One region of the Tsukamurella sp. NPDC003166 genome, then DNA from elsewhere that is predicted to be linked to it. Evidence: predicted binding sites of a transcription regulator. Region 1 holds the regulator's gene; each other region holds the start of a gene.
What was found. The regulator LexA, encoded in region 1, represses DNA repair genes until DNA is damaged. The targets are predictions, from matches to a motif close to CGAACANNTGTTCG.
Positions count from the first base shown of each region.

Region 1 (4,291 bases):
GGCGGCGCGGGTACGGAGGTCGCGGATCGCGGCCTCGAAGTCCTCGATGGACGAGAAGCCCTGGTAGACCGATGCGAAGCGCAGGTAGGCCACCTCGTCGAGATCGCGCAGCGGGCCGAGGATGGCCAAGCCCACCTCGTTGGCGGGGACCTCGGCGACGCCGGTGGCCCGAATCGCCTCCTCGACCTGCTGGGCGAGCTTGTGCAGATCGTCCTCGGCGACGTCCCTGCCCTGGCACGCCCGGCGCACGCCCTTCACGACCTTCTCGCGGCTGAAGGGCTCGGTGACGCCGTTGCGCTTGACCACCGCCATGACCGCGCTCTCGACCGTGGTGAACCGGCGTCCGCACGCGTTGCACGAGCGGCGCCGACGGATGCCCTGCCCGTCGTCGAACACCCGCGAATCGACCACACGGGTGTCCTCGTTCTTGCAGAACGGGCAATGCATGGGTTCACCTCCCGCGCGGGTGCGCTCGGATGTACGGCGAGGCAACTGCAGCACCGTGGCCCCTGCCACGGCCGTGCCCCGCGATCTCGACACCGAGAATACTCGGCGCGGCAACGGCACCACATTGTCGAGGTGCGCCACGCGCCCGCCCTGCCGGGAATCCACTATCGCCATCCGAGTGGTCATCCGCGTCTCCTTCACTCGTGCTGTGCCGTCAGTACCGCGGGGTGACCAGCGTCTGCCCCGCGTGGACCCGCCCGTCGCGGAGCCCGTTGATCTCCGAGATCTCCGCGACCACCGCGGCCTGCGCGCGATCGGGCGCGATCTCGCGGGCGATCTGCTCGAGGCTCTGGCCCGTCCGCACCGTGACGATCGACGTGAGCGCGGGCCGCACAGCACCGACCGGGGCCGGATCCGCCTGCTGCGCGCCGCCGAACAGGACCAGCAGGCCCACCAACGCGCCGACCGCGAACAGGAGGCACACGGCCAGGGACGGACCCGGGGTGCGCCGCGCGCAGCCGTCCACCCGCGAGACACCGCGAGGGGCACGACGGCCGACCGAACGCACGCGCGGACGTTCGACGGTGCGCCGCGCCGCCCCGCGGGCTCCGGTCACGCGGACCGCGCCGGGCACCGTTCGAACAGATCCCTCGGAAACGTCGTTCGACGGGGTGATCGATCCGGCCGACACCTCCTGCGAGCGGCTCCGGGCGAGCCGCGGCGACACGCCTCGCGCCCGGGTGGCGCCGCGCCGATCCGCAGCGGCGGAGCCGTGCCGCGCAAGCGCCTGCGCCTCCGAGGCGGGCTCCTGTGCTGCGGTGATGACATCCCGATCGATGATCGCGGTCATGATCTCTCCCTACGTCGGTAGCGGGTCCTTCTCGCTCACCTACAGGTCTATCGGAGGGGACTGACAAGTTTTTCCATCCAGCCCCACCAGTCACACCGGAGTGCGTGCATGTGTTCGAAAGAACTTCTGTTCGATTTCTACCACACCCCCGCCCCGAGCGGAAGACACGCGGGCAAATTTCTCGAACAAATGTTTGTCATCACCTACCGCCTCGACTACAGTGGATTGCAGAACCGAACGGGCGTGAGGAGCGGCACATGACAGAGGAACGACAGGTCCAGCATCGGGACAAGCGCTTCCGCGACGCGCAGGGCAATGTCTCGGAGGATCACCTCACGCGCCGGCAGAAACAGGTGCTCGAGGTCATCCGGCGGTCCGTGCGCGATCGCGGGTATCCGCCGAGCATCCGCGAGATCGGTGACGAGGTGGGCCTGACCTCCACCTCGTCGGTCGCTCATCAGCTGCGCACCCTGGAGCGCCTGGGCTTCCTCCACCGCGACCCGAACCGCCCGCGCGCGGTCAACGTGCAGGGCGCCGAGGAGCGTACGGCGCAGGTCATCCAGAAGGTCATGGAGGACGAGGACAGGATGCCCGAGCCGGCCTTCGTGCCGGTGCTGGGCCGCATCGCCGCGGGCGGCCCCATCCTCGCGGAGGAGGCGGTGGAGGAGATCTTCCCGCTGCCGCGCGAGCTGGTGGGCGAGGGCTCGCTGTTCCTCCTCAAGGTGGTCGGCGAATCGATGACCGACGCGGCGATCTGCGACGGGGACTGGGTGGTCGTCCGGCAGCAGTCCGTCGCCGAGAACGGTGACATCGTTGCCGCGATGCTCGACGGCGAGGCCACGGTGAAGACCTTCCGGCGCACGGGTCGCGACGTGTGGCTGATGCCGCACAACCCGGCGTTCGACCCGATCCACGGGAACGACGCGGTGATCCTCGGCAAGGTCGTCACGGTCATGCGGCGGATCTGAGCTCAGCCGGTTCCGAAGACGCCGGCTCGTCGACCTCAGGGTCGGGAGCCGGCGTTCGCCGTCCTCCGAGGGCGGCGATCGCGCACGCGGCGCCTCCGAGCGCGAGCCCGGCGACCGCGCCCGGATGCACGGGCTCGCCCAGTAGGACGAAGGCGAACATCGCGGAGACGGACGGGATGACCGCGAACAGCATCGCCGCGCCGCTCGCTCCGGCGAGCCCGATCACCCGGAGATAGAGCGTCGTGGCGGTCATCGAACTGAGCAGCACCATCAGCACGAGAACGACCGCGCCGCGGACCGGATCGATGACCGTCGCGCCGAACAGCAGCGCCAGCGCACCTGCGGGCACGGCCGCGATCAGCATGCCGACCGCGTTCCCAGCCAGCGGGTCCACGTCGCGGCAGAACCGCTGTTGGTAGACGCCGCCGACCGCGATGCCCACCAGCCCCAGAAGGGTGAAGCCGATACCCGCGCCGGCGTGCGCGAGGGCCGGCACCGTCGACCAGCACGCGGTGACGACCGCAGCGAGGCCCAGCCCCGCGGCCAGCGCCCGGCGGGCAGTGAGTCGCTCGCGCAACACGGCCCGCGCGACGAGGACGGTCAGCGCCGGGTTCACGCCGATGATGAGTGCCGCGACGCCGGCCGGCACCCCGGCCCGCAGGCCCAGGTAGCAACCGAGGAACTGCGTTGCTTGCGTGAGCAGCCCCACGACGAGCGCGTGTCCGAGAGACGTGCCCGTGGGCGGTCGCCGGCTCGTCCACCGCACGACGCCGAGCAGGAGCACGCCCGAGATCGCGAACCGCAGGAAGAGGAGGAGGAACGGACTCATCGCCGCGACGCCCAGCGCGCCGAGCGGATAGCCGAACGCGTACAGGACGATGACGGAGACGGCGAGCATCGGAGGGATTCTCATGGCTCCCATCGTCGAACGCGCAGGCAGTGCTCGTCCAACAATGATTGGCGATCATGATCGATCGAGGATATCGTTCGGTCATGTCCACACCGATCCTCGACATCGTCCCGCTGCGCAGCGTCGTCGCGATCGCGCGGTGCGGCGGGGTCCACCGCGCGGCCGAAGCGCTGCACCTGACGCAGTCGACGGTGAGCGCGCATCTACGCCGGCTGGAGAAGTCGACCGGCGGGACGATCGTGGAGAAGGCCGGTCGGGGCGTCCGGTTCACCGACCACGGCTCCCGCCTCCTGGCGCACGCTCAGACGATCCTCGACGCGCACGACGCCGCCGTCCACGAGCTGTCGTCACCGACCACCAGGACGCTGTCCGTCGCAGCCACGGAACACGGCGCCGACCGGCTCATCCCCGCGCTGAGCAAGGCCTTCGGCACCCTACCGGGCGGCTGGGCGGCGCACTTCCGCTTCGACCGCAGCGCGCAGGTCGCGAACGCGGTGGAGCGCGGGCTCGCCGACGTGTCGGTGTTCCTCGCCGCGGCGGACCACCCCGACGCCGTCGGGCCGATCCACCTGCACTGGTACGCGGCGCGCGAGTGGGCCGTCCCCGGGGACACGGTCCCGGTCCTGCTCTTCGACGAACCGTGCGTGCTCCGCTCCCCCGCGACGGATGCGCTGCGGCGCTCCGGGACCGACTACACGATCGCCGTCGAGGCGGCGAACCTCGCCGGGCTCTACTCGGCCGCCCGCACCGGCATCGGCGCGACCCTGCTGCCCGCGATCGACGCGACCGACGGACTGGTCCCCGTGGACGCGCTACCCGCCATCCCCGCGATCACGCTCGCGGTCACCGTCGGGCCGCGCGTACCGCCGACGGTCCGCGCGGCCGTGCGGCGCGCCGCCGCCACGCTCACGGCCCCCGACTAGCCGCCGACCGCCTCCGCATACCGGTGCAGGTGGTCGGTGGCGGAACCGAACTCGGTCTCGATCGCGGTGAGCCGCTTGAAGCAGTGACCGATCGCGAGCTCCTCGGTGAGCCCCATGCCGCCGTGCAGCTGCACCGCGTTCTGGCCGACGAACCGCGCCGCCCGCGCGATCGTGATCTTCGCCGCGGAGACGG
Region 1 covers NZ_JBEXNL010000016.1:56,779-61,069, forward strand. Annotated here, with positions in the region: gene nrdR (transcriptional regulator NrdR) at 1-447, opposite strand, end outside; gene ABZX10_RS17345 (LysM peptidoglycan-binding domain-containing protein) at 662-1,297, opposite strand; gene lexA (transcriptional repressor LexA) at 1,555-2,265, shown strand; gene ABZX10_RS17355 (DMT family transporter) at 2,249-3,178, opposite strand; gene ABZX10_RS17360 (LysR family transcriptional regulator) at 3,259-4,098, shown strand; gene ABZX10_RS17365 (acyl-CoA dehydrogenase) at 4,095-4,291, opposite strand, start outside.

Region 2 (4,291 bases), on a different contig from region 1:
GCCGTGGCGTCGATGCTGTACCTCGACTACTCCCGCCCCGACGGCGGCTGGACGCCGAACGTGTACGGCGGCCGGGAGAACCTCGAGGCGGTGGAGTTCCTGCAGGAGATGAACGCCACGGTCCACAAGCTGTTCCCGGGCGTGGTCACGGTGGCCGAGGAGTCCACGAGCTGGCCCGGCGTCACCCGCCCGACGAACCTCGGCGGCCTCGGCTTCACCATGAAGTGGAACATGGGCTGGATGCACGACACCCTGGGCTATCTGGGGCGCGACCAGGTGCACCGCAACTTCCACCACCACGAGGTCACCTTCTCCCTGATGTACGCGTGGAGCGAGAACTTCGTGCTCCCCATCAGCCACGACGAGGTGGTGCACGGCAAGGGCACGCTGTGGACGCGCATGCCCGGCGACGCCCACACCAAGGCGTCCGGCGTCCGCGCCCTCCTCGCGTACATGTGGGGCCACCCGGGCAAGCAGCTGCTGTTCATGGGCCAGGAGTTCGGGCAGGTCCGGGAATGGTCCGAGGAGCGCTCGCTGGACTGGGACAGCCTCGACGGCTGGGAGGGCGAGCTGCACGCCGGGATCCAGGCGCTCACGCGGGATCTCAACGCGGCGTACCGCTCCCACCCGGCGCTGTGGAGCCAGGACACCACCCCGTCGGGCTACGAGTGGGTGGACGCGAACGACTCGCAGAACAACGTGCTGAGCTTCCTGCGCTGGGGCAGCGACGGTTCCGTGGTGCTGTGCCTGTACAACTTCTCCGGGCAGACGCACGAGCGCTACCGCGTGGGCGTCCCCTTCGCCGGCTCGTGGCGCGAGATCCTCAACACCGATTCCTCGGCATACGAGGGCACCGGTGCGGGCAACATGGGCGGCGTGAGCGCGGAGTCCCGCTCCTGGCACGGCCGCGAGGCCTCTGTCGAAGTCGTACTGGGCCCCAACTCGGCGGTGTGGCTGACCTTCGACGGGAAGCCCGCGGTCGAGGCCTGATGCGCGAGCTCGCGAGCGGCGTGTGGTTCGGGTCCGGGACGCACGTCAACTTCCTCGCCCTGGTCGACGGCGCCGAGGTCACGCTGATCGACGCGGGCTGGGCGGGCGACGTGGACCGCGTCGAGGCCGCGCTGGCGTCGATCGGCCGGCGCCCCGAGGACGTCCGCGCGATCCTCGTGACGCACGCGCACATCGACCACGTGGGCGGCGTCGCGAGACTGCACGAGCGCTACGGGACACCGGTTCTCGCGCACCCCGACGAGATCGCACACGCCCGCGGCGAGACGCACGAGCAGGCCGCGCCGCTCGACCTGCTGCCCATCGCCTGGCGCCCGCGCACGCTGCGGTGGATGGCCGATGTCGCGCGCGTCGGCGTGCTCGGCCACGTCGAGATGCCCTACGCCGAACCCTTTTCCGTGCGCGCGGCGGGCGCTCCGCTCGACCTGCCCGGCGCACCCGTACCGATCCCCTGCGCCGGCCACACCTCCGGGCACACCGCGTTCCTCCTGCCCGGCGGCGTCGTCGCCACCGGTGACGCCCTGGTGACCGGCCATCCGCTGTCGGGTTCGACGGGGCCGCAGCTCCTGCCCGGCTTCTTCAGCCACGACCTGCCGCGCACCGTCGACACCCTCGAGGCGATCGCAGCGCTCGACGCCGGCGTGCTGGCCCCCGGCCACGGCGAGCCGTGGCACGGGAGCCCCGCCGAGGCGGTCGCGCGGGCGCGCGTCAGCTACAGGTGACGACGATCTCGAAGGGCTTCTTGACGATCCCCGCCATCGGGTTGCTCAGGCTGCCGCCCTGCGCCGTGCCGGAGATCGTGTAGCGCTTACCGTCGACCTTGACGGTGGCCTCGCCGACACCGGGTCCGACGCCGAGGGCGTTCCCGTCGACGGTGAGGGCGACGGTCTCGACGGTGGGCGGGTTTCCGTCCTTGAGGGTGGCGCCGACGCCGCCGGAGGTGCCGCCGGCGCCGATGGCGATCCGGTCGCCCTGCTTGGTGCAGCCCACCTTGCTCAGGTCGACGCCGGTCAGTTCCTTCCCGTCGACCGTGACGGTGGTCTTGGCGTCCGTGCTCGCGGAATTCGAGTCGGACCCCTTGTCGGAGCCACCGCCGCACGCGACGAGTCCGATCGACGCGAACACGATCGCGGAAGTGAGGGCTAGGGTGCGATTCATAGCGGGCCTCCTTAGGCACGGAACCGATTTCGGGCGGTACGCCCGTCTGGAGGAAAGCACACGCGTCGAGTATTCGGTCGAGATCCGCCGGAGTTTTGCAGTGGCAATCCGGGGCTCGTCCGCGACGTGCACTGCCGCGATGCGCGTCTCGCTCTCTGTAGATCAATCATTGCGGCCCCATTCGAACACCTGTACCATTGAGTCATGGATCACACCGCCGCCCTGACGAGCATCCCGGAGGCACTGCTGCCTCCGCGGTTGGTCGGTGCCGTGGTGCCCTCGGTCGAGCTGGGCGAGGTGCTCGACGAGCAGCGGCGGGTCGAGAACAGGGCGTTCTGTCGAACGATGACGGCGACGTACGCCCTGTTCCGGGACCGATACGGCGAGCGCGAGTCGGCGTTCCTGTCGTCGGACATCGAGCAAGGGGCGGACTTCTACGCGCGACGGCAGGAGCTGTCGCTGGCGTACTCCTCGCTGAAGGCGGAGGTGATGGTCGCTCTGCGTCTCGGTCCCACCGCGGCCGAGACGGCGATCGACCAGGCGATCGGTTTCGTCGAACGGCTGCCGCGGGTGTTCGCGCTCATCGACGCGAACGTGATCTCTGCGCGCGGCGGGCAGGAGTCGCTGAGCCGGTGCCGCGCGCTGTCGACGGCACAGGCGCTCGAGTTCGACGAACGCCTCGCCGAGGTGCTCACGGCCGGCGCCGAGCAGCTGACCGCGATTCCCGCGCTGCGCGAAGCTGCGGACCGGATCGTGCACGACATCGACCCCGCGGCCGCGGAACGGCAGCGCAAGCAGGCTGAGGAGGACCGCACGTTCACCGTGCGGCCCGCGGACGACGGCATGGCGGTGGCCTACGCACTGCTCACCGCACACGAGATCCGGGAGCTCGAGTCCCGGGTCGACGAGGTCGCGGCAACGGTGTGCGACTGCGATCCGCGGTCGGCCTCCCAGCGGCGCGCCGACGCCTTCGTCATGCTCGTCCGCGGTTTCGTGACGCTGGGCTGCCGGTGCGCCCTCCCCGTGTGCCGGTTCGCCCCGATCCGGCATGCGGGTGAGTGCCAGGAGGATTCCGACGGTGCGCGCGTCATCGTCCGGTACCGCACCCTCATCCACGTCGTGATCAACGAGAAGACCCTCGCCGATCCCAGCGATACCGATGCCGCGTACCTGATCGGCCACGGCCCGATCACCGCCGAGCACGCCCGCGAGATCAGTCGCCGCAACGATGCCGTGATCCGCCCCTTCGGCCAGGAGCTCGACGACTCCCCCACCGCCGAGTCCGCGGCGGGCGTCGATCCCGAGGTGAGCGCAGACCCTGAATCAATTGAGCGGACACATGATCCGAGCACGTCGCCGGAGGCTGAGCTCGTTCCGGACCGCACCGCGGAACCGTTGTCGGGCTCGATGTACCGGTGGTCCGGAATCGACCTCGTGCGCCGTCGTCCGGTGGGGATCCTGCTCGCGTCACGCTGCCGCCGCGCCGCAGACGCGGACGGTGAGGCAGACACTCATGGCGCAGCGGATACCGCCACTCCCCCTCCGGCACATACTCGAGTCGCTCCGACTCGCTCCCCGCGAGCACTGAGCCCACGGGCACTGGTGATCGCGCAGGGCAGCGCGGGGTACCGGTTCTCGGCGGACCTGAAGCGGTACTTCCACATCCTGTTCCCCCGCTGCGTGTTCCCGATGTGCACGCGGCCGGCGGCACGCTGCCAGATCGACCACGCCCGCGAGTACGACCACCTCGACCCCGCCCGCGGCGGAGCCACTACTGCCGACAACGGCCAGCCCCTGTGCGTGCCCCACCATCAGCTGAAGACGGCGGGGATCTGGGTCGACTCCCACCTCGCCGACGGCCGCATCCTGTGGACGGGACCGAACGGTAGGCGGGTCGTCGTCGACCCGTCGGGCACGATCCTGGGTCTGTTCCCCGACCTGACCCGCATCACCTGGACGAATCCGTCGGCGGCACCGTCGAAGCCTCGGAGACCCGGCGGTCCCACCCGGCTGCAACGCGAACACGAACGGCGCGAACGGATCCGCGACCGGAATCTCGAGGAACTCGAACGCCGCACCCACCCCGACACGGTCAGTGCCGTCGAACGACGCCTCGCCGCGGTAC
Region 2 covers NZ_JBEXNL010000017.1:19,213-23,503, reverse strand. Annotated here, with positions in the region: gene glgB (1,4-alpha-glucan branching protein GlgB) at 1-990, shown strand, start outside; gene ABZX10_RS17715 (MBL fold metallo-hydrolase) at 990-1,730, shown strand; gene ABZX10_RS17710 (lipoprotein LpqH) at 1,717-2,166, opposite strand; gene ABZX10_RS17705 (DUF222 domain-containing protein) at 2,371-4,291, shown strand, end outside.
Region 2: a site for LexA is predicted at 2,349-2,362, ahead of ABZX10_RS17705 (DUF222 domain-containing protein). Genes of this name have one in related genera too.

Region 3 (4,291 bases), on a different contig from region 1:
GCGCTGCGCTCGATGACCTGGATCAGGTCCGCGGTCTCGTAGAAATCCATGTGCGCCGTGAAACCGAACCGGTCGCGCAGCGGGCCGGTGAGCGCGCCGGACCGGGTGGTGGCGCCGACCAGGGTGAACGGCGCGACGTCGAGCGGGATGGACGTGGCGCCCGGCCCCTTGCCGACCACGACGTCCACCCGGAAGTCCTCCATCGCGAGGTAGAGCATCTCCTCCGCGGGCCGCGCCATGCGGTGGATCTCGTCGATGAACAGCACATCGCCCTCGACCAGGTTCGACAGCATTGCGGCGAGGTCTCCGGCGCGCTCCAGCGCGGGGCCGGAGGTCACCCGCAGCGCGGTGCCGAGCTCCGCGGCGATGATCATCGCGAGACTGGTCTTGCCCAGACCTGGCGGACCGGAGAGCAGGATGTGATCGGGCGTGCCGCCGCGGAGCTTCGCGCCGTGCAGCACCAGCTGCAGTTGCTCCCGGACCTTCGGCTGGCCGATGAACTCGTCGAGCGACTTCGGCCGCAGCGACTCGGTGTCGTCGCCGGCGAGCGCCGACGGCCCCATGACGCCCTCGACGTCCTCGAACTCGCTGCCGAACTGGCCGTCGACGCCCTCGTCGTACTGCACGTCAGCCGCGTCCCAGCGACTTCAGCGCGTCGCGCAGCAGCTCGGACACCGGCTTGCCCGCGCCCGCCTCGACCGCGGCCGTGACCGCGGGTTCGGCCTGCTTCGGCGTGAACCCGAGCCCCTCGAGCGCGTCGATCAGCTGCTGCGCGACGCCGCCGACCGGCACCGCCGAACCCGCCGGGCCGGAGTCGTCCGACGGTGCCGCGGAGACCTTGTCCTTGAGCTCGATGTGGATCCGTTCGGCGACGCGCTTGCCGATGCCGGGGATCAGGCACAGGGTCTTCAGGTCGCCGGACGCGATCGCCGTCTGCATCTGTGCCGGGTCCAACACGGCGATCGCCGCCATGGCGAGCCGGGGGCCGACGCCCTGCACCGTCTGGAGCAGGTGGAACAGCTCCTGCTGCGGGCCGTCGGTGAAGCCGTACAGTGTCTGCGAGTCCTCCCGGACCACCATCGAGGTGAGCAGGAAGCCCTCACTCCCCCTGGTCAGGGTGCCGGCGGTGTTCGGGGCGACGAGCACCTTGTAACCCACGCCGGCGCACTCGATCACGACGTGGTCGAGACCGATGTGCCGGACCTCGCCGCGCAGCGACGCGATCATCGCACTCCCCCTGTCACCTTCGCGGCCGCGCGGCGCTGCGCCGCGAGCCGCTGCTCGAACATCTTCTTCTGTTCGGCCGCCTTGCGCTCGGCCTCCGCCATCCGCGCGATCATCGGCGCCCGCCAGCTGTGGCAGACCGCCAGCGCGAGCGCGTCGGCGGCGTCCGCGGGCTCGGGCGCCTTCTGCAGGCCGAGGATCCGGGTGATCATCGCCGTGACCTGGGCCTTGCCCGCGTTTCCGTTGCCCGTGACGGCCGCCTTCACCTCCGACGGGGTGTGGAAGTGCACGTCGATCCCCCGGCGCGCGGCGGCCAGCGCGACGACGCCGCCCGCCTGCGCCGTCCCCATCGCGGTGGAGACGTTGTGCTGCGCGAAGACCCGCTCGACCGCGATCACATCCGGTTCGTGCGTGTCCATCCAGAACTCCGCGGCGGTCCATACCGCGAGCAGGCGCTCCGGCAGCGGCATCGCGGCCGGCGTACGGACCACGTCGACGTCGAGCGCGGTCACCTTACGGCCCACCCCCGTCTCGACCACCGACAGGCCGCAGCGCGTGAGCCCGGGGTCCACCCCCATCACCCGCATGACCGCACCTCCGAGCTCCATCGAACACTCAAACCTTTGTTCGAGAGCATACCTTGCATGGTGCGTGCGCGTTCCGACCAACACGCCCCCGCAATTGAACACTGTTACCAACGGTGAAACCGCAGGTCGCGGCGGGCAGTAACAGTGTTCAATCGGCGGCGGGGTGCGGTCTACTCGCAGATGACGGTGGGCACCGGGTCGTACTTGACGGTGCGGGTGTGGCGCGTGGTGTTGCCGGTCCGGGTGTCCGTGATCGTCCGGGTGTTGCTGGTCGTGAAGCCCGGCTGGCCGGTGCTCGCGACGCAGTGGGGCCCCTTCGGCAGCCGGATGGTGTGCGGCTCGGTCGGCAGGGTGCGCGAGCCGGTGCTCGAGGACACCTCGCGGGTCTTGGTGCTCCACATCCGCACCGACACCGACGACGCGCCGCCGCTCGCCTCGATCACAATGCCGTACGGCGTGTCGTTGCGGAACTGCAGGTCGATCGCGCCCTCGAACACGGTGGCCTCCCGCGCCTCGGGGTACCGCGAGATGTAGTAGCTGTGCTCGGTGTGGCCGGCGTCCTCGAGGCCGGCGAAGTACGCGGCGTTGTACAGCGTAGTCGCGAACTGCGAGATGCCGCCGCCCACGGCCTTATCGGGGCGCCCGTTGTTGATGATCCCCGATTCGACGTAGCCCTGCGCCGTGCCGCGGGGACCGGTGTAGCCGTTCAGCGAGAAGGTCTCCCCGGGCAGGACCACCGCGCCGTTCACCTGCTGCGCCACCCGCCGGATGTTCACGCCGGAGGCGTCGCTGAAGCCGCCGGTCGAGAACTCGCTGACCACCTCCCGCACGCCGAGCTCCTTCGCGCGCGCGGTCGTGAGCTTGGGCTCGACGGTCTTGAACTGCGCCGTCGCCGTGCGGCCCTGCGTCGACTGCTCGACGACCGCCTTGGACACCGCGTCGATCGTGGGATCCCACACCACCTCACGGCCCGGGACCGCGTCGGTCACCGTCGGCGTGCCACTCGCGACGCTGAACCCGGCGTCCTTCGGCTTCGCGACCGCCGACTCGAGCCGCGTGCCGAGCAGCTTCTTCGCGGCCTCCCGGTCGACCTTCGGCGCGAGATTGCCCGCGCCGTCGGGCTGGAACGACAGGAACGTGCCGATGTCGGCACCGGACACCCGCCCGACGGTGCCCGCGGGCGTCTGCCCGGAGCCGTCCCGGCGGAGCACGACCTCGGCGGCGACGGCCTGCGCCGCCGCACCGGTCACGACCTTGTGCACGGCGTCCGACGAGACAGTCGGGGTCACCTTCTCCGTGGGGAGCACGATGTCGGTGCTGTCCGGCCAGGCCGCGGCGACGGCTGCCGCGGCGTGCGCCGGGTCGATCCGGTCGCCGGCCTTGGGCTCGACGGCCACGGGCCTGCCGGACCGGTAGACGACGGCGCCGTCGGCGGCCGCCTCAGTGAGCGAGCCGCTCACCTTGGCGAGCGCCGCGTCGAACACCGCGCGGTCGATGATCGACGCCGGATGCACGTGCCGCGCGCTGACGAGACCCACCAGATCGCGCAGCGGCGATCGCTGGTCGATCGCGCGCTGCACCGTGCCGGGCACGTCCATCGTCAGCCCGAGCTCCGCGGGCGTGAGCCGGACGGTGCCCTTGTCGGTGCGCAGCGTCACCGGCTCGGCGTCCGCGCGGCGGGCCGCCTCCGCCAGCCGGGCGGCGGCATCGTCCCGGCCCAGGGCGCCGAAGCCGACGCCGATGGCCGTCGCCCCGTGCACGGTCTCCGCCCGGCCCGTCTCCCAGACGGCGGCCCCACCGGCGCCGAGCAGCAGGGCGGCCACCAGGGCGAGTGCCGGAGCACGGCGCAGCGCCGTTCGGGTGCGAGTCACAACCTGAGAATATCCTGACGCATTATTACCGAGCAGTAGACCCGATGCGATACGTCAATCCTGTGCCCGCGGCGAGAACGATCAGTCCTCCTCGAGCTCCGCCAGGACCTCGTCGGAGATGTCGACATTGGTGTACACGTTCTGCACGTCGTCGCTGTCCTCCAGTGCGTCGACCAGCTTGAACACCTTGCGCGCGCCGTCCACGTCGACGGGCACCTCGACCGAGGCGCGGAAGCCGGACTCGGCGGAGTCGTAGTCGAAACCGGCCTCCTGCAGCGCGGTGCGCACGGCCACCAGATCGGTCGGCTCGGCGATGATCTCGAACTGCTCGCCCAGGTCGCTGATCTCCTCGGCGCCCGCGTCCAGCACGGCCATGAGCACGTCGTCCTCGGACTGGTCGTTCTTGTCGAGCGTGACGATGCCCTTGCGCGCGAACAGGTACGACACCGAGCCCGGATCGGCCATGCTGCCGCCGTTGCGGGTCATCGCGACCCGGACCTCGCCCGCGGCGCGGTTGCGGTTGTCGGTGAGGCACTCGATGAGCACGGCCACGCCGTTGGGTCCGTAGCCCTCGTACATGATGGTCTGCCAGTCGGCGCCGCCCGCCTC
Region 3 covers NZ_JBEXNL010000011.1:71,772-76,062, reverse strand. Annotated here, with positions in the region: gene ruvB (Holliday junction branch migration DNA helicase RuvB) at 1-563, opposite strand, end outside; gene ruvA (Holliday junction branch migration protein RuvA) at 628-1,227, opposite strand; gene ruvC (crossover junction endodeoxyribonuclease RuvC) at 1,224-1,811, opposite strand; gene ABZX10_RS14070 (VanW family protein) at 1,982-3,682, opposite strand; gene ABZX10_RS14065 (YebC/PmpR family DNA-binding transcriptional regulator) at 3,764-4,291, opposite strand, start outside.
Region 3: a site for LexA is predicted at 1,841-1,854, ahead of ruvC (crossover junction endodeoxyribonuclease RuvC). Genes of this name have one in related genera too.